Regions from separate parts of the Paenibacillus sp. ATY16 genome, predicted to be linked through region 2. Evidence: predicted binding sites of a transcription regulator. Region 2 holds the regulator's gene; each other region holds the start of a gene.
What was found. Region 2 encodes LexA, which represses DNA repair genes until DNA is damaged. Its sites were predicted from a motif close to CGAACATATGTTCG; they were not measured.

Region 1 (6,826 bases), on a different contig from region 2:
CTGTTTTAGCGCTTAAGAAAATAAAGCGAGCGGCGGTTGTCGTATCACTTATGTTTGCATGTAATCTCCCGCTTTTCTACTTTGTAGCTGACGGCGCAGACGCACCAGGCGTCATGGTCATCGGGCTATTTATAACCTGTGCGCCAGTTGTAATCGCAGTATTTGCCGCAGTTCTTGAGAAACTGCTCAAAAACGCGATCGAGCTAAAAGAAGAACAGGAGTTGACCGTATGATAGTGGTTAACATTGATGTCATGCTTGCAAAGCGGAAAATGAGCGTTACTGAGCTATCGGAGAAAGTCGGCATTACAATGGCGAACCTGTCGATACTTAAAAACGGAAAAGCGAAAGCCATTCGAATCTCAACACTCGAAGCGATATGCAAAGCACTCGATTGCCAGCCTGGAGATATTCTAGAGTATCGGCAGGATTGAATAAAATAATAAAAAACGCCGTACGTCGAAGATGTAAGTAATGATGAAGAGTTCGAAAGCTATATCAATCCTAACGACTACATTGCCTTCGCCTTTTAGGTTAAAGGCAATATGACACTATACCATAAGAATAACTCATCAATAATAATGGTTGCTCATGACCATTGTTTTGAGCACATTACCCCCCTTGATGGTGGTTATCCGGAATATACAATATACAGAATTAATGATTGTCCAAACTTGTTGCTTGGGTTGAAGAAGTTGCTAAGCAAGAACTAAGTAGATTGATAACACAATGAATGATTAATACGACGGGGAACGATAGTTCAGCAATACGATAGCTGCCGGCGTATTACGTTAGGCTGCTTTTTGTTGAACGAAAGGGAGTATCTTTTGTCACACAGTCACAGTGGCTTGTTATCAATGACCCTGAAGAAGGAGTATTTCACGATATTATTCGTTAAATCAAATTTGGCATTGCAGGTTAGTTTAATTGCTTTCGCGAATTCTCTAAGTACTTTACGTGTAAGAAATAAAACCTTACATTCATAGAGGTGCTTCAATATGAGTTTTGATGACACTTTAATTTATGGGGACATTTAGGTAGGCCCAGAGTATTCTCTCTGGGCTCTTTTAATCATCCGATCATCTGCTCCACTAACTCAGATGCAAGTGTTCTTGAGCCACTCATTCCCTTTACATACTTTAATGGCCCTTCGCTTGACCATTCAATCCCTTTTAACTTCTTAATAAGTCGACTGGCAGTAGTTAATTCAAGTTGTTTGCGCGATTCTTGTACACAGCTTGCGAGCACCTGAGATCCGGCGATGGACAATGCATCTAGGCATACTATATGTGTTAAGCGCTGTCCCTTATAATCTATCCACTCAGAGGGGAATAGCTCTTTAACCTGTGAAAAATAATATATGGCAAGAGAAAGCTTTTCTTCTTTAGAGAATACACTCAATTTTCGATCCTTGAACAATAAACTTAACGTTCGATATAAATTTTGAAGTGTGATATGCCTGCCTTTGTTACGCTTACCAATAATACTCCCATTATTATGAAATGGGCTGTTTTTTTGAATTAATAGTTGTGTAGCGACCCAACTCAGTTCGTCAGAATCCCTACGCAAATATTTACTCAAGGAAGACCCAATTCCTTTTGCTTTCGTATTAATCGTATCGAAAAGTTTGACTTCTTCATCTTCATCTAAATAATGAAATGAAAGAAATGGAACATTAAGATCAGAATTGGTTTCATGAATGTAACGTTGAATTCCCTCTAAACGATGCTGACCATCCATTAAAGAGGCCTTTCCTTTGCAAATTAACCTCCCATAAGACGGTCTCTCACGGTCATAACAAACAAATTCCCATTGGGAAGCTGCATTGAGTAGAATGGGGGTAAAAAGTGCATCTTCTCCCTTAGAAAGATAAATAGCAAAGTCATGGCTTCTTTTCGAATCAACCGGTCTTTGATACCCCTTCCCAGAAGGATCATCGTATGGCTTTACATAAAATAAATTCATTATTGTTGATGCTGAAATATTTCCTTGGTAGGCAATCTTTCCTCTAATTTTGCTCATAAGCACATTCTCAATTACCACTTGACTTGGAAGAGCATTAATCATGTTATTATTCTCACCCGTATGATGTAATTTAACACCATAATAGATCTTAAAACATCTAAAATAAAATGGTTTTATATGTTATGAGTATATTTAATTGTTCACACGACTTACCTACTCTTTAAGAGAGGTGGTCAAAATGGCAGAATTAATCAAACAAATCGGGCAACAAATCCGGATTCTTCGGAAGAATCGTGGGCTTACCCAGGAACAACTAGGCGAAATGGTTCAACTGCCTCAATCATACATTGGCAGCGTAGAACGGGAGAAAAAATATTTCTCTGGAGACCCTCGAGAGGTTAATTAATGCCTTAAGAATCAGCCCTCTTGAGATATTAGGGCCCATGAAACTCACGGATAAAGAAAAGGCACTGGACTCTTTAAAAGTATTGCTTCACACTCGAAGCATTAAAGAAATCGAAATTATTTATAGACTGTCTAAAGATGTACTAGCTGCGTTCGATACAAAGAAACACCGAAGTGGTTGCATTACTCGAAGTGGTCTCTAATAGACCACTTTAAGGGGTGCAGCTCGAAGTTGTTTATGGCTTAAACATTTCTGATACATATTTAGAGATTCTTATACTTATCTCAGCTCTTACAACATCACGCATCATGGCAAACGTATCCTCATATCCTCGACACACAAACCTATAATGAATAGCGCTATCTACGCGCTCTTCTTGAAACACTCTTATGTTTCTTACCTTCATTTGTTTTCTTACCTCGCTTAAATCCGCATGAATTCGCGTCATTAAGACTTGAGAAGCCTTTACATACAGGTTCTTCAAAGAATAAGAAGTAAGTCCAATCTCAGTGCTATTTTTATCTACAATCGTGAGCATCATGGGCAGTAACACGTAGTCTCGAACTAATTCAAGTTCTTCCTTAGTGGGCAGGTCTGTCTTTACTTGCTCTTGTTGTCCATATCTGCGACTTAGGTATTGCTCCCGGTGTTCAGGCAGCATCATGCGGCTAGATTCCCAGCGGCCGTTGCCTTCGAGTTTCTTGCTCATTTGTAGTGTCCTCCAATTTTGACGCTACGCTCACGAGCCTGAGCTGCTTCCAGCAGCGAGGACGCCCGCAGAATCGAGGTCGTTCCAAATTTATCGCGGATCGTATCGGTGACACGGTCCAGCTTTCTTTCCTTTTCTCTGTTGCCAAACAGGGTGAGCTGATATTGATCGTCGGGAACCAGCTTAGATAACGTAACACCGAGCTTGCGGACGGGAAGTCGATCCCAGTTTGCATAAAATAACGTCCGTGCCGCGGCGAATACTTCCTTCGTAATATTGGTCGGATCGGGCACCGTCATTTGACGGAAAAAGCCCGTCGGGTGATCGAAGTCCGCACCCTGAGCGCCGGCTGCGACAACGCTACCCATATAGCCTTTGGCACGGCTGCGACGGCATACCTCCTCGCTTAACTCCAGCAGAATGATATCGATCTCCTGCGGGTTGCTGTAATCGCGAGGCAGCGTCATTTGGTGGCCCACGGCCTTCTGCGCGTCATGCGTGCTCGGCTTGACAGGACTCGGGTCAATGCCGTTTGCCGTCTGCCAGAACAGCTCCGCTTGAATATCGCTGTTGCGGCCCATCCGCGCCTGCAGCCTGCGCTTGAAGTCCGACAGGGGGAGGCTACCAAGATCCCCAATGGTTGTAATTCCCATTCGCTGGAAATGCGCGGTCATGCGCGAACCAACACCGAACATTTTATTTATAGGCTGTGGCCATAGTAAGCTTTCTACATCACTTTTTTGTATTGTAAATATCCCTGTAGTACTTTTCTTGGCCCATATATCAGTTGCCATTTTGGCCAATATCTTTGTTGAACTTATACCCACTCTAATCCAAACACCTGTATACATCATTACCTTAATTTGAATTCTGCGCGCAATTTCTTCTGGAGAACCAAAATAACTTAGGGAACCGGTTACGTCTAAAAACTGTTCATCAATAGAAAAAGGCTCGACCAAATCTGTGAAGGATTCAAATATTTCCGTTATCATAAGTGACACATCAATATAGGTCTGCATATGTGGACGAATAATCACAACATCGGGACATTTCCCCAAAGCTTCCCCTAATGTTTCTGCAGTGGTTATACCATATTGTTTAGCAATGGGACATGCTGCGAGAACAATCCCAGATCTGCGTGCCGGGTCCCCAGCCACAATAAGTGGCTTCTCACGATATTCCGGGTGCGCTGCTTTTTCGACCGACGCATAAAAAGATTGGCAGTCCGCTAACATAATAACGGGCACACAATGACCTCCCAGAAAAGACGAATATATGTTCTTGTTTTATTATATACCGAATGCATGTTCGTAATTCAAGGGATAAATTCTCCAATTCAATTTTATTTTTCAATCCTTGTTGCCACTAACCGTTATTTATGGCGAGACTCTTGATAAGAACTAATGTTCGTATTATAATCACCGAGAGGTGATCTTTTATGAATGATCAGTCCAATATAACATCAGACGAGTATAGTTTAATAAAAAACCACTGTGCTTTACCCTTTGTACGTGAAATGGTAAAGCGAAATAACGATAAAATAAAACTTGAGAGCTATACACTTGCTCCACTTTTTTTTCGGTCCGGCGAAATTTTGCTAACGTTAATTGATAACGACATATATGAAGTGCGACAACAGGTACGACAGTTGAACGCAAAGATAACGGAAGTTAAGAGAAACAGTGACGGAATCTTATACGAGATTTCTTTACGAGGATATGTTTCAGACTTTGCACTTTTGCGTCATACACTGAAACAAGAAATGGCGAAATGGCTGGAGAAATATATCTCAATAATTTTTAGGAACCAAATTTGAAATATGAAGCACAGGTGGGATCTGCCATTATTGTTAAGAGAAAACGTACGCTAGTAACAAAACCGCAGCCAATGAATGAACTGCACCCCAATTGTTAGACACGACTAACAATGGAGCATCGCCAAATATATTTCCACGATGTTTAAGTGAACCTTCGGAAGCACCGTCCGCTGCACGCAGCGCGGTGTTTTTTTGTTGGTTTAATTAAACTGCTCCCTGCGGTACACCTTCGGAGACATCCCGTAAACCTTGGTGAACTGGCGGGTGAAATAGTTGCTGTCGTTAAATCCGCTTTTATACGAAACTTCCGTAATCGGGACATGGGTTGTCTTAAGCAAATTGCATGCATGCTCCAGGCGGAGGCGCAGAAGATAGGCAAAGGGCGTCGTTTGATAATAGGACTGAAAAATCCGGTTTAAGTGCCTTACCGAAATATCCGATTTCTCGGCAATCTGCTCACGCGTAAGCGGCTCAAGATAGTGGTCTTCCATAAAGGAAATCGCATTCGCCAAATGCATCAGATTTCCTTGGATTCCTTGCTGGCCCTGAGTCTGATATTGCCTGGACAAATAAACGACAAGCTCCATGAAACGCGACCGCAGCATAGTCTGATAGCCCTGAAGCTTGTCCGCGTATTCCTCAATCATAAAGGCGACGAGGGAGGATACGTATTCCAGGCCCGGGATCGGCAAGCTGAGTTTGCTGCTGAAGGACTGGATATTCCGATAAAACGGTTCCAGAACGAACAACGCCCGGAAGCCGTTGGAGGATCGCAGATCGGGGCCGGCTGATGCAAGGATGTCCGGACGGTACATGATGTTGCAGATCCGGAAATCATGGGGATCCTTGTAGGCATGAGAGGCAGCGCCGTCAATAACAAAGACATCCCCCTTCTTAATAAACGAAGCTTCGGTGTTTACGATATGAGTAGCATTTCCGTTCAAAACGATAACGAGCTCGGAAAAATCCACGTGATCGTGAAGATACATGTCCTCGTCATGCCCGCCATATCCGATATAGAACAGAAATTGCTCGTCGGAGGTAAACCAATTTAAATGGACGCTTGTCATAAGACTTAAAACTCCCCTCAAAAACATGACGTAAGCTAGTTTGATGTCCTAATCATGCTATTTTAAGACCCTAAAATCAAGGATTAGGTCTAATTTGCTCCATTATAATGCTAAGTGAACAGGAAAAACAGCAGAGGAGTGGTGCGGATTTGTCCGTCATAAGCATTTGGCAGCGCATTGTCCGGCAGCGGTATCTTTATTACATGTCGGTCCCTTTTGTCATTTTTGTTTTTGTATTCAGTTATATGCCGTTATGGGGCTGGACGATGGCTTTTCAGCAATTTCGAGTAGGGAAGTCCTTCTTCGACCAGAAGTGGGTCGGCTTTGATAACTTTCGGATGTTATTTCAGGATGATCAATTTTTTAATGCGCTGCGAAACACTTTGGCGATGAGTTTTATGGGGCTCATTGCGAGCTTTACGATTCCGATCCTCTTCGCCGTTCTGTTGAACGAGGTCCGTATTTCGTTTCTGAAACGCGTCGTACAGACGGTTTCCTATCTGCCGCATTTTGTCTCCTGGGTGGTTGTTGCGGGGATTGTGACGAAGATGCTTTCAGCCGAGAATGGCGTTGTGAATCAAATCTTGGTAGGCCTGCATCTCATTCATGAGCCGATTCAGTTTATGGCCAAGGAAAATTTGTTCTGGTACCTGGTGACGAGCGCGGATATTTGGAAGGAAACCGGCTGGAACGCCATTATCTATCTGGCCGCCATTGCCGGGATTGGTCCGGAACTCTACGAGGCAGCCCGTGTTGACGGTGCAAGCAGGTTGAAGCAGATTTGGCATATTACGCTGCCGGGTATTCGTTCCACGATTATTATTTTGCTGATTATGTCAATCGGACATCTGATAAGCATCG
Region 2 (6,826 bases):
GAGAGAAGGAAGAAATCCGGCGTTATTCAAGTTGCGCTTGTAGGCTATACGAATGCCGGAAAATCTACGCTGCTCCGTGAACTGACAAGCGCTGACGTTTATGTGGAGAACCAGCTGTTCGCCACGCTTGACCCGACTTCCCGTACGCTCGAGCTGCCGAACGGCAGAGAGGTCGTTCTAACGGATACGGTTGGTTTTATTCAGAACCTTCCTCATGACCTTGTCGCGGCATTCCGCGCTACGCTGGAGGAAGTACTGGAAGCTGATCTGGTACTCCACGTCGTTGACGGCAGCTCGCCAATGCGCGAGGAGCAGATGAGAGTCGTGGAACAAATTCTTGGCGATCTAGGAGCGGCGGGAACGCCTAGCTTAACGATCTACAATAAAAAAGACCTTTGCGAAGAAAATCACGTGGAATTGCCGACGCCGGGCACGGACACGCTTGTTATCAGCGCGTATCAAAAAGACGACCTCGAGCTCGTGCGGAATAAAATTCAGGATAAATTGACCGGCGACACGGTTGCGTTTATCCTGCCGGCCGATCGCGGAGACCTGATTGCGCTTGCTTACCGCAGCGGGGAAGTAGTGGGCAACGAAGTGAGCGAGGATGGCGAATCCTTGCGTCTGACCGTACAGGTAAGCCGTCAGGCATACGAACAAAACGGTTATAAGCTTCAGCCGTATATTGAATAATAGAATAGGGTTTACGTTAACTTAAGGGAGAGACAGGCTTAGAATGAGTTACAATGCGCAGGAAGACAATGAATCCGTATGGGATGAACTTGAAAAATTAGCGGACGAAGCGGAGGAGCTGGCTGCAGGCCAGCTTCGTTCCATTGACCGCATCGCCGAAAAAAATCAATGGAAGGTGATCCGGGCGTTTCAGCGGCACCAGGTCAGCGATTTTCATTTTACCGGCTCAACGGGGTATGGCTATAATGACCGGGGCCGTGAAGTGCTTGATCTGGTCTACGCGGATGTATTTGGAGCGGAAGCGGCGCTTGTGCGTCCGCATTTCGTATCGGGTACGCACACCATCGGGTGCGCGTTATTTGGCGTGCTCCGGCCGGGGGATGAGCTCCTTTACATTACAGGTAAGCCATACGATACGCTGCACAAGGTGATCGGCAAGCCCGGAGACGGGACGGGCTCTCTTCAGGATTGGGGCGTCCGCTATAACGAGGTGGCTCTGCACGAGGACGGAAGTCTGGATTGGACCGGCATTGAAGCCGGCATTAACGAGCGGACGAAGGTTATCGGCATTCAGCGATCGAGAGGCTATAGCTGGAGGGCGTCATTTACCGTTGCCGAGATTGGCGATATGGTTCAGCGCGTGAAGCAAATCAAGCCGGATGTGCTTGTATTTGTAGATAACTGCTACGGGGAATTTACCGAGCTTCTGGAGCCAACCCAGGTTGGGGTTGATATCATGGCGGGCTCGCTTATCAAAAATCCCGGAGGAGGCCTTGCTTCGACCGGGGGATACATCGTTGGTACTGCCGCTGCCGTGGAGCAGGCTGCCTTCCGTCTTACGGCGCCTGGCATCGGAGGGGAAGTTGGCGCTATGCTTGACACGCTGCGAGGTATTTATCAGGGCTTGTTCCTGGCGCCGCATTTGGTTGGACAAGCTGTTAAAGGAAGCGTATTTGCTTCGGCAATGTTCGAGCAGCTTGGCTTTGAAACGAAACCGCATTGGTCTGAGCCGCGTACTGACCTTATACAGGCTGTCCGTTTTGGCGGTGCGGAGCAGTTGATCGCTTTTGTACAGGGTATTCAGAAGGCTGCGGCGGTAGATTCGCATGTTGTGCCCGAGCCATGGGACATGCCGGGATACGAGCATCCCGTCATTATGGCGGCAGGGACGTTTATTCAGGGCGGAAGCCTTGAATTGTCTGCGGACGCGCCTATCCGCGAGCCTTATATCGCTTATATGCAAGGCGGTTTGACGTTTGCCCATGCGAAGTTTGGTGTTCTCACAGCGTTACGTCGACTCATTAACAACGGGCTTATCATAATTAAACGTAATTAAACCTAACACAACTTGACACGTTTTTGGTAGGGCGTTATGATAGGTGTATAAATGAGCGACTGGAAGGTTGATGCGACATGGGTGACGATATTCGTAGAAACATGGCCTTATTTCCGATCGGTATCGTAATGAAGCTGACGGATCTAACGGCGCGTCAAATTCGTTATTATGAGCAGCATGAATTGATTGTTCCCGCCAGAACGGCGGGCAACCAGCGACTGTTCTCTTTTAATGACGTTGAACGGTTACTGGAAATTAAGGCGTTAATCGAAAAAGGCGTTAATATCGCCGGCATTAAGCAAGTCATGAATCCGGTTTCAAAAGAATCGGATGATGCAACAATCGTAAGCGAGCAATCCGAAGTGAAGCGCAAGGAGCTATCCGATGCGCAGCTGCACCGCCTTCTCAAGCAGCAATTGCTGGAGAAACGCCCTGGTCAGGCTTCGCTTATTCAAGGCCAGTTGTCCCGTTTCTTGAACAAGCGCTAGCATGTCCTATTAAAGCTGATGCTTACGAAGCAAGAATTGCTTCACAATTCTTTAAGCGTATGCTTACGAAGTAAGAATAGCTTCGCAATTCTTTTAAAGGAGATGAATGCTGTGAGCTACACAAAAGAGGATATTAAACGCATTGCGGAGGAACAGAACGTTCGATTTATCCGTCTTCAATTTACCGATTTGCTCGGAACGATCAAAAACGTAGAGATTCCGGTAAGCCAGCTGGATAAAGCATTAGACAATAAAATGATGTTCGATGGATCTTCCATTGAAGGTTACGTTCGTATCGAAGAATCTGACATGTACTTATACCCTGATCTGGATACTTGGGTCGTATTCCCATGGGTTGCGCAAGACCGCGTTGCCCGCCTGATCTGTGATATTTATATGCCTGACGGCACTCCGTTTGCGGGCGACCCGCGCGGTATTCTGAAGCGTGCGCTGCAAGAGGCGGAAGAAATGGGCTTTACGGCGATGAACGTTGGTCCGGAACCGGAATTCTTCCTGTTCAAAACGGATGAGCGCGGCGAGCCTACAACCGAACTGAATGACCAGGGCGGATACTTCGACCTTGCGCCAATGGACATGGGCGAGAACTGCCGCCGTGAAATCGTATTGACGCTGGAAGAAATGGGCTTCGAGATTGAAGCTTCCCACCATGAGGTTGCTCCAGGCCAGCACGAGATCGACTTCAAATATGCGGATGCGATCAAAGCCGCAGACCAAATTCAAACGTTTAAGCTTGTTGTTAAGACGATTGCGAGACAACATGGCCTCCATGCCACCTTTATGCCGAAACCTCTGTTTGGCGTAAACGGTTCCGGTATGCATTGTCACCAATCGCTCTTCCAAGGCAGCACAAACGTATTCTATGACGAGAAGGATCGTCTCGGCCTTAGCCAAACCGCACGTTACTATATGGCAGGCATCCTCGAGCATGCTCGCGCGATGGCGGCTATTACGAACCCTACCATTAACTCGTACAAGCGGATGGTTCCCGGTTATGAAGCGCCTTGCTATGTAGCTTGGTCGGCAAGCAACCGCTCGCCAATGATCCGTATCCCGGCTTCCCGCGGACTTAGCACGCGTATCGAGGTTCGCAACCCGGACCCGGCTGCCAACCCGTATCTGGCTCTTGCCGTAATGCTGAAAGCCGGCCTTGACGGCATCAAAAACAAAACGGCGCTTCCGGCTCCTGTAGACCGCAACATCTACATCATGACGGAAGAGGAGCGCCTGGAGTCCGGCGTGCCAAGCCTTCCTTCCGATCTGAAGGAAGCGCTCGACGAAATGCTTCGCAGCGACGTGATCTGCGATGCGCTTGGCGAACATGCTCTTGCCCATTTCTACGAACTGAAAGAAATCGAATGGGACATGTACAAAACACAAGTTCATCAATGGGAACGCGATCAGTATCTGACGCTGTACTAAGATGGAAATCCCTTGGCGCTCTAAGCGTCAGGGGATTTTTTTCTATCTCTTATATAACAACGGAGGGCTGGCTGGGATAACGTTCGCAAGGATGATGTAAACAACAAGATTGCAGGGGACAAAGAGGAGGAACAGCAGTCTTACAAACAAAGAGGAAAGGTTGAAGTATTCGGCGATTCCTCCGCAAACTCCGGCAATGGATTTATCGAATAAAGACCTCGTTAATTTTTTCTTCATGCTTAACCACCTCGTCGCCTAAAGATGAAGCAATACGATAATACCATAATCAGGTAAAAAAGAGGCTGTTCTCCCTAACCGAATGCGAAATCGGATTAGCGGGAACAGCCTCTTTTATGCGAACAGATTAGTGAAAGTCACGGAACAAGCCAACTACTTTGCCAAGAATGGTGACATTGTTCAAACGGATTGGCTCCATGGTGGAGTTCTCCGGCTGAAGGCGGATATGATCCTTCTCTTTATAGAAGGTCTTAACCGTCGCTTCGTCATCTTCCGTCATGGCTACTACGATATCGCCGTTGTTGGCGGTCTGCTGCTGGCGGACGATAACATAGTCGCCGTTATGTATGCCGGCTTCAATCATGCTGTCGCCAACGACATTCAGGATAAATACCTCGTCGTCGCCAACGAAGTGTGCGGATAACGGGAAGTACTCTTCAATATTCTCAGTCGCCGTAATCGGCACGCCTGCCGTTACTTTGCCGACGATTGGCACTTGAGCCACAGCGGGGAGGATAATGCCGTCAACACCGTCTTGATCCAAAATTTCGATCGCCCGAGGTTTCGTTGGATCTCGTCTGATCAGGCCTTTCTTCTCTAGCCGATCCAGATGGCCGTGAACGGTGGAGCTTGACGCCAGGCCAACCGCTTCGCCGATTTCGCGAACAGAAGGCGGGTATCCTTTGTCCCGAACCTCATTCTTAATAAATTCAAGAATCGACTGTTGGCGGTTCGAAATCTTAGACACGTGAATCACTCCAATATAATATTTGTAGAAAATTATAGCATAGAACCGGAGTTCGTACAAACATAAGTTCTTAAAAACAAAAGTTCGCATTTTTATTGACTGCAAACATTTGTTCGTGTTATTCTAAGAACATAAGAAAACAGAACAAACGTTCGGGGAGCGATAATAATGATCATGAATCCATCTTTTTATAAAAGTATCCATAAGGAAAAAACCGCTAAATCGTTCAAATCGCGGGGTCATCACGTTCAACGCCATGCTTTTAAACTTATTGTGTGTGCTGCAGTGTTCGTTCTTCTTTTTACAAGCTTCCTTATGATGCGTACGAATGCATCGTCCGATCATATTCAAGAGGCTGCAGCGAATGAGCAAACGGTTATCGTAACGACGGGGGATACGCTGTGGGGGATTGCAGATCGTTTTTCCGAGGGCTCCAAGGACATAAGACAATACATATACAAGATTAAGGAACGCAACCAGTTAAGCTCGGTTGAGCTTCGGCCAGGACAGGTATTAATTATTCCTCAATAGGCCATATAATCGGAAGGACAGGCTATTCGGACACAGGATGTTCGAAATTGCCTGTCCTTTTGTTATTCTTCTATCATTGCCTTGACAATTGCTCGCGTTAAAAGTCAAAATAGGTAAGAAGGATGAGTAATAAGCAAATGAGGTGAAGGCAGTGGAAGAAGTCATCGCGCGTATTAACGAATTATCCCGTAAAAATAAAACGGTAGGTTTGACCGAAGAGGAAATTGCGGAGCGTGCCGTATTGCGCCAGAAATATTTGGAGAATTTCAAAAGGAATTTCCGCCAGCAGTTGGATTCGATCGAGATTGTAGACGGCGATCCTAACGATGTTGCTCATTAATTAAGTCATACAACTATATAACTAGCGTTGGCGCCGTTCCATGAACGGCGTCTGCAATATACAATGGGAGGAATAAGCTTGTCACGCACGTGGGAGCGCAAAGTGCGCAAAAATACGAACCAAATCAACAAAGCGCGTAAAAAGCACGGAGCATCGCAGATTGGCACTTCATCGAAACCCAAGGTAGACCGGTTTACCGGCCGTAACTACATATTCCCGATTGTGCTCATTTTGTTGATCAGTATGTATACGGTTTTCGTTACGACGGATCCTTCCTTTGAGCCTACGTCTATGTTCTGGGTAACGATCGGCTGCTACATTTTCCTGGCGCTTATTTTCTTCTTGCGCCGTCCTTACATTTCAATCGGCAAGGATTATATCCAGACCCGTAAAATGACGGGGGACAAGCAGCTGCACGTTTCCAACATTAAAGGGATCAGCGTTCAAAACGGTGCGGTCGTGATCATGCAGCAAAAAGGCGCAAACTGGGTATTCTCGCGGCTGCTTAACCGTTACCCAACGGATGAGATCGGCAGCAGACTGCAGGATTTCGCCAAAACACACAATTTGCCTTTCGAACAAAAATAGAAAAAGAGTAGGAGAGTTATGCGAATTATGGGGAAGCAAGCGGTACTATTTGATCTTGACGATACGTTGTTGTGGGATGACCGCAGCGTAAAAGAAGCATTTGAAGCAACATGCCAAGCCGGTGCGGAAGCTGCCGGCGTTGATCCGGAGCAGCTTGAAGAAGCCGTACGCAAAGAAGCGCGCGCTCTTTATGAATCCTATGAGACGTTCCCGTTCACGAAGATGATCGGTATTAACCCGTTTGAAGGACTCTGGGCGAATTTCCGCGAAGGCGAGCAGGAAGAGTTCCGCAAGCTGGAGCAGCTTGCGCCGGGCTACCGCAAGGAAGCTTGGACTCGCGGCTTGCGCGCGCTTGGCGTTGATAACGAAGAGCTTGGCGCTAAGCTGGCAGAGCAGTTCCCAGCGGAACGCCGCAAACGTCCTTT
Region 3 (6,826 bases), on a different contig from region 2:
CGGCCGTATCATTTATGACAGCAAAGTAGACATAGGTACCCGAATCGAAATCAGGCTGCCGATTCATAATCATTCAAAAGATCGGGCTGGTAAATAAGCATCGGGAGAGAGAAGGTATAGTTATGATATTGGAAGTCATAGCAACGTGCATGGACGATGCTTTGACGGCGGAAGCGAACGGAGCGGACCGTCTTGAGCTAATAACGGCGATTACGGAAGGAGGCTTAACGCCAGGAATCGGTCTCGTGGAGCGGGTGGTACAAGCCGTCCGGATTCCGGTATTTGTAATGGTGCGTCCGCACAGCCGTTCCTTTGTGTACGCGGAGCATGATATCGATACGATGGCTTTGGAAATAAAAGCGATTGTAAATGCCGGAGCGGCAGGCGTTGTGCTAGGCGCTTTAACGCCGGAGGGGAAAATCGACGAACGGGCGCTTGAGAGGCTTCTGCCGCTTACCGGCAGTTTGCAAGTAACGTTTCACCGAGCGTTTGACGAGCTGGCGGATCAGCATGAAGGTCTTCGAACCTTGATGAAGTATCCGCAAATTACGCGCGTCTTAACTTCTGCCGGGCCAAGACCGGCGATAGAATCGGTGAAGGAAATGGCCGATCTTGTTTCAGCAGCCGCAGGAAGCCATCTTGCGATTTTGGCGGGAAGCGGTCTTACGACGGAAGGCGTTGCAGACTTTATAACGCGAACCGGAGTAGGGGAGGTTCACTTTGGATCGGCTGTCCGGCACAACAAATCCAACCTGTCACCGATTGATCCTTCCGCGCTCCGGCAGCTGGCTGACAATTTACGCCTGTTCAGATGAACATAAATAAATATAAACAAAAAAGAACCTGGGCAAAAGCCCGGGTTCTTTATATTGCGCATCCGTAAACGCAATGTTATAATCGGTTTACGACTGCCTTATAATAAAAAGTCATAGTTATCTTATCTTACAATTTAATTGTAGCATGCCGATTCAAATCTTGTCAAATGTTTTTATCAAATTTACGATCGGGAGAGATGCGGAATGAATTCATTGGTGCTTGATTTGAAGGAAGCCGACCAAACTCAGGTTTCGCTTGTTGGCGGAAAGGGATCCAATCTTGGCGAATTATCAAAAATGAATGGCATACACGTGCCTGAGGGATTTTGCGTGACCACCGAAGGCTATCGAAAAGCCATTGAATCAAGTCAAACGTTGCATGCTTTGGTGAACCGGTTAACGTCGCTGAAGCCCGGGGACCGAGGGGAGATCGGCTCAATCAGCAGCGAAATCCGTCAGACTATCAGACAACTCGAGATTCCGGCGGAGGTTGTAGCAGCCGTTGCTCATTACCTTTCGCGGTTTGGCGAGCAGGCTGCCTATGCCGTACGCTCCAGCGCAACGGCAGAGGACCTGCCGCATGCCTCTTTTGCCGGACAACAGGATACCTATCTCAATATCGTCGGCAAGGAAGAGATACTTAGGCATATCAGCAAATGCTGGGCATCCTTGTTCACGGAACGCGCGGTCATCTACCGGATGCAGAACGGATTCGACCACGGTCAAGTTCATCTATCCGTCATCATCCAAAAGATGGTCTTCCCTTACGCATCGGGCATTTTATTTACCGCGGATCCCGTTACGGCTAACCGCAAGGTGTTGTCCATTGATGCCGGCTTTGGACTCGGAGAAGCGCTGGTCTCCGGCGTGGTATCTGCCGATTGCTATAAAGTGCGGGATGAAATCATTGTCGACAAGAGGATAGCAGCCAAAAAGCTCGCGATCTATAGCCGTGAAAATGGCGGAACCGAAACGCAGCCGATGGATCCTGACCGGCAGAACAATCAAGTGCTGACGGAAGAACAGATTTTGCGACTGGCACGGATCGGAAGACGGATTGAAGCCTATTTTGGCTGTCCGCAAGATATCGAATGGTGCATGGCGGAGGATACTTTTCATATCGTTCAGAGCCGGCCTATCACAACCTTGTTCCCGATTCCAGAAGCGAATGATGCAGGAAATCATGTTTACGTATCCGTTGCCCACCAGCAAATGATGACCGACCCTATCAAACCGCTCGGTCTATCCTTCTACCTCATGACGACTCCCGCACCCATGCGGAGGGCAGGCGGATGGTTGTTTGTTGATGTTACCCAAATGCTTGCTTCTCCGGAAAGCAGGGAACGGCTATTAAATACAATCGGACAATCCGAACCGCTGATCAAGGACGCCTTAACGACCGTAATCAAGCGTGGAGATTATATCCAGCCCGTATCGATGGAAGCTTGCGAACCTCATCCCGGCCACAGCCAAAAAGCTTCTCCGCCTGCAAATGCTAAAGCAGAACCGGAGCTTGAGCCTCATATGGTTGATGATTTAATTAAGAATAGCGAAGCGTCGATCGAGGAATTAAAACGAACGATCCAAACGAAATCTGGCACGGAGCTATTTGATTTTATCGTGGAGGATATCCAGCAGCTGAGGAAGGTATTATTTAACCCGCAAAGCATTCAAATGATTATGGCTTCCATGAATGCTTTAACCTGGATCAACGAGAAGCTTTACGAATGGTTAGGCGAGAAAAACGCAGCGGATACGTTATCTCAATCGGTTCCGAATAACGTTACCTCGGAAATGGGATTAGCGCTTATGGATGTCGCGGATGTCATTCGTCCATATCCGCAAGTCATTGAATATTTGCAGAATGGTAAAGATGATTTGGAGGGACTAATCAAGGTGAAGGGAGGACAGCAAGCCCTAACTGCGATTCATCATTATCTCGAGAAATACGGCATGCGTTGTCCCGGAGAGATCGATTTGACCAGAACCCGCTGGAGCGAAAATCCGGCTGCGCTTATTCCCGTTATACTCACAAACATTAAAAACTTCGAACCCAATGACAGCACCCTTAAATTCGAGCAAGGACGCCAGGAAGCTCTGGATAAGGAACAAGAGATATTAGCAAGGTTAAGGCAATTGCCCGATGGCGAGGAAAAAGCAAGCGAAACTAAGAAAAGAATTAATCTGATCCGGAATTATGCCGGTTACCGGGAGTATCCGAAATACGGGATGGTCAGCCGTTATTTTGTTTATAAGCAGGCCATTCTGAAGGAAGCCGAACAACTCGTGCACAAGAACGTCATACAAGAAAAAGAAGATGTGTTCTATCTCGCTTTTGAAGAGCTTAAAGAGGTTATACGCTCGAACCAATTGGATGAGCAGCTCATCATTAAACGAAAAGACGATTATAAGCGGTACGAAAAGCTAACTCCGCCACGCGTCATTACATCTGACGGCGAAATCATTGCAGGCGAGTACAGACGCGAAAATCTGCCCGCCGAGGCTATAGCGGGTTTAGCGGTTTCCTCCGGCGTTATCGAGGGCCGGGCACGCGTCATCCTGGACATGGGGGAAGCAAATTTGGAGGACGGGGATATATTAGTTACCTCTTTTACGGACCCGAGCTGGACCCCTCTGTTTGTATCCATCAAAGGTCTTGTCACTGAAGTAGGTGGACTAATGACGCATGGCGCGGTTATTGCGCGCGAATACGGGATTCCCGCGGTAGTTGCCGTAGAGAATGCCACGACTTTGATTAAAGACGGGCAGCGGATCCGGGTGCACGGAACGGAAGGGTACATCGAAATCTTGTCTTAACGATTGAACTGCATAAATCTGACCGGAAATACACAATCTAGATTTAGCTTTTGCAGAAAGGATGAGCCCGGAAATGTCCGATAACAGTAACTACAACCATAACCAGCATGATCATACCGACAATAATGATCAGCGGCAAAATAGCGTTCACGGCGGAGAGAACCGCAATGGACGTCTAAGCCAGATTAAAAATAGCAATCCGAATGGCGAAGAAGTGCAAAACGAATTTTTAAGCGAAAAAGAACTATAGGCCTCGAGACGGAAAAAATAACGGGAACAGCAGCCAAATCGGCTGCTGTTTTTTGTTGCGGGCTAGCCAGGCGCTTAAATTATTCCATTTTACGTTTGAGATCTTGCATCGGGAACGTATGTTTGGTATATAATAAATAAGAACAAATGTTCCTGACGGGGTGAATTCGAATGGAGAGGTTTATCGGCAAAGTGGTACAGCTCATTTATATTGATCGAAAGCGCGAGGTAAGCATACGCGATGTTCGCGTTATATCGGTTAAAGCCGGTCGGCTGAAGGCGTATTGTTTCCAGGCTCAAGCCATTCGTATTTTCAATCTCGAAGGAATCGTAGATGTTGAAATCGCGCGAAAGAAAGAAGGGGCTTAACCTGTTGAACGATACGGAGCGGAAATTGCTCAGGATTCTATTTAATCGAAATGGCCATCAGAATACGCGTATCGTTATTCCGGAATTAGCGCGATTCGCTCAAAGGGAAACGGGGCAGATCCGAAAGGCGCTTGAGAAATTGCGCGAGGAGCGCTTCATCGAATGGGAAGATACGATGGATTACGTAAGGGTTATTCCCGGATGGCTGCAATTGCGTTAAATGTAAACAGCCCGCTTCATTAGAAGCGGGCTGTTGTTGTTAAATGGGCAAACTTTTTATTTACCGTTAAACGCGCTAAGCATCCAAACATGTTTTTCGAGCTTGCTATGGATGGCAAGAAGCATGTCCGCCGTTGTTTCGTCGCCGGCTTCCTCGGCTTCATCCATTCCTTCTTTAAGTTCATCTATCACTAACGAGAAATCTTTAATAAGCTGGTCAACCATTTGTTCGGCTGTCTCCTTGCCGCTGGCCTCCTTAAGGGTGGACTCCTTCAGGTGGTCGCTCATTGTGGCGATCGGCTGGCCTTTTACCGCGAGTAAGCGTTCCGCGATTTCGTCGACATGCAGTGCCGCTTCTTCATAGAGCTCCTGGAACTTAACGTGCAGCGTAAAGAACTGCGAACCTTTGACGTACCAATGATAGTTGTGAAGCTTCGTATAGAGAACGCTCCAGTTGGCGATTTGGCGGTTCAAGTGTTGTTGGACGGTTTTGGTTGTTTTGGTAGTCATGCTACATTCATTCCTCTCGAGATTAATATTGAACTCTGGTTAGTAAATAAACAGGAAATCGATCATTGAAACAGCATCGCTCTATTTACTCGCGAACATCCGTTTGGTATAGTCGATTCAATAAGGAATCTTGTACGGCGAAGAGCGAGGAGCGAGAAGAACGTTATGACAAATACTGTGAAATTATCCGTGCGTGCGCTCGTGGAATACGCTTATAGGAGTGGGGATATCGATACAGCTTTCCGATCGGCCGTTGCGCTTACGGAAGGAACGAAGGCGCATCAGCAAATACAGCGGCAATATGGCGAGCAGGATGCCAAAGAGGTATACGTATCGGCAGAACTGGCTTTCCGGGATCTGCTGTTTGTCATTGACGGCCGTTGCGACGGTCTTCTTCAGACCGATGGCGGGCTAACGATCGACGAGATCAAATCCACCTCCGGCAGACTCCCCGCCCTTATGGAGGAGACGCACTTCGTTCATTGGGCGCAGGCGTATTGTTATGCCTATATGGTCGCAAAGGAGCGGGAATTAGCTTCGATTAACGTTCAGCTCACCTACATGCATATAGACACCGGAGAATGCCGCCGCTTCGTGCGGACGATGACAGTAACGGAACTCGAGCAGTTTTTGCACGATACGGTTAGCAGCTATTATCCGTATGCCGCAATGAAGATTCTTCATGCCGCAAAACGGGATGCCAGCATCAAGAAACTGGCTTTCCCGTTCTCCTCGTATCGGGCTGGCCAGCGCAAGCTGGCAGCTTCCGTGTACCAGACGATCGTGGATGGGCGCAAGCTGTTTGCGAAGGCGCCAACCGGAATAGGCAAGACGATGTCGACACTTTTTCCGGCTGTGAAAGCGATTGGGGAGGAACGGCTGGAGCGGCTCTTTTATTTAACAGCCCGAACGACAACGCGCACGGCTGCCGAAGACGCGCTTAAGATGCTCGGCGATGGCGGTCTGCATCTGCATGCGGTTACGTTGACGGCAAAGGAAAAGGTATGCCTGAAAGACGAAGTTCGCTGTTCTCCCGAGTACTGCGAATTCGCAAAAGGGTATTACGACCGCGTAAATGGAGCCATCCTGGACATGCTGGGCAACGAGACGTCCATGACGCGCGAAGTCATTGAACGGTACGCTTACAAGCACCATGTCTGCCCGTTCGAGTTTTCGCTTGATGCCGCTTATGCGGCGGATGCGGTCATTTGCGATTATAACTATATTTTTGATCCTCGCGTAAACCTGAAGAGACTGTTTGAGGAGCAGAAGCGGAAGACGGCATTATTGGTAGACGAAGCGCATAACCTTGTCGACCGGGCACGGGAAATGTATTCGGCGGAGCTTAAAAAAGCCGATTTTCTCGAGCTTCAGCGCGCAAGCAAAACGATTCGTCCGCTCGTGTACCAATCGGCGAAAGCAGTAAACCAATATTTTATCGCTTTGCGCAAATCGATTGAGGAAGTCGGCAAGGAAGCAACCGGAACAAACATGGAGCGTTACCTGCCTGAGCAATTGATTGAACAATTGGAATCGCTTGTCCAAACGGCGGAAGAGCAATTGGCTCAAGGGGACCAAGATCCGTTATTGCTGGACGTCTATTTCGGTTGCCAGCATTTCTTGCGCATAGCCAAGCTTTATGACGAGCGATACGTCACCTACGCCGAGAAGGAAAGGAATGACGTTCGCATCAAGCTGTTCTGCCTCGATCCCTCGTATCTGCTTCGGCAATTTGCCAAAGGCTACAAAGCTCAGATTCTGTTTTCCGCTACGCTGTCTCCGCTTCATTATTTTATGGACATGCTTGGCGGAGATGCTGAAACGGATTACGCCGTTGCCATTCCCTC

Region 1: the regulator LexA is predicted to act here: its motif matches at 4,377-4,390, upstream of CFI03_RS13495 (DNA polymerase IV).
Region 3: the regulator LexA is predicted to act here: its motif matches at 3,994-4,007, upstream of CFI03_RS21930 (WYL domain-containing protein).

What each region holds. Positions count from the first base shown of each region.
Region 1 is NZ_NMOK02000023.1:143,243-150,068, reverse strand. Features, by position in the region: gene CFI03_RS13520 (DUF2975 domain-containing protein) at 1-233, shown strand, start outside; gene CFI03_RS13515 (helix-turn-helix domain-containing protein) at 230-433, shown strand; gene CFI03_RS13510 (DGQHR domain-containing protein) at 1,071-2,066, opposite strand; gene CFI03_RS13505 (helix-turn-helix domain-containing protein) at 2,203-2,370, shown strand; gene CFI03_RS13500 (YhjD family protein) at 2,606-3,079, opposite strand; gene CFI03_RS13495 (DNA polymerase IV) at 3,076-4,314, opposite strand; gene CFI03_RS13490 (YhjD family protein) at 4,518-4,895, shown strand; gene CFI03_RS13485 (helix-turn-helix domain-containing protein) at 5,096-5,965, opposite strand; gene CFI03_RS13480 (ABC transporter permease) at 6,169-6,826, shown strand, end outside.
Region 2 is NZ_NMOK02000053.1:82,840-89,665, reverse strand. Features, by position in the region: gene hflX (GTPase HflX) at 1-693, shown strand, start outside; gene CFI03_RS28550 (methionine gamma-lyase family protein) at 737-2,029, shown strand; gene CFI03_RS28545 (MerR family transcriptional regulator) at 2,107-2,517, shown strand; gene glnA (type I glutamate--ammonia ligase) at 2,629-3,957, shown strand; gene CFI03_RS28535 (PspC domain-containing protein) at 4,000-4,194, opposite strand; gene lexA (transcriptional repressor LexA) at 4,322-4,942, opposite strand; gene CFI03_RS28525 (LysM peptidoglycan-binding domain-containing protein) at 5,258-5,473, shown strand; gene CFI03_RS28520 (DUF896 domain-containing protein) at 5,625-5,813, shown strand; gene CFI03_RS28515 (hypothetical protein) at 5,892-6,401, shown strand; gene CFI03_RS28510 (HAD family hydrolase) at 6,429-6,826, shown strand, end outside.
Region 3 is NZ_NMOK02000037.1:352,451-359,276, forward strand. Features, by position in the region: gene CFI03_RS21910 (ATP-binding protein) at 1-97, shown strand, start outside; gene CFI03_RS21915 (copper homeostasis protein CutC) at 123-815, shown strand; gene ppsA (phosphoenolpyruvate synthase) at 1,020-3,632, shown strand; gene CFI03_RS21925 (hypothetical protein) at 3,706-3,882, shown strand; gene CFI03_RS21930 (WYL domain-containing protein) at 4,053-4,250, shown strand; gene CFI03_RS21935 (hypothetical protein) at 4,216-4,470, shown strand; gene CFI03_RS21940 (Dps family protein) at 4,527-4,979, opposite strand; gene CFI03_RS21945 (helicase C-terminal domain-containing protein) at 5,145-6,826, shown strand, end outside.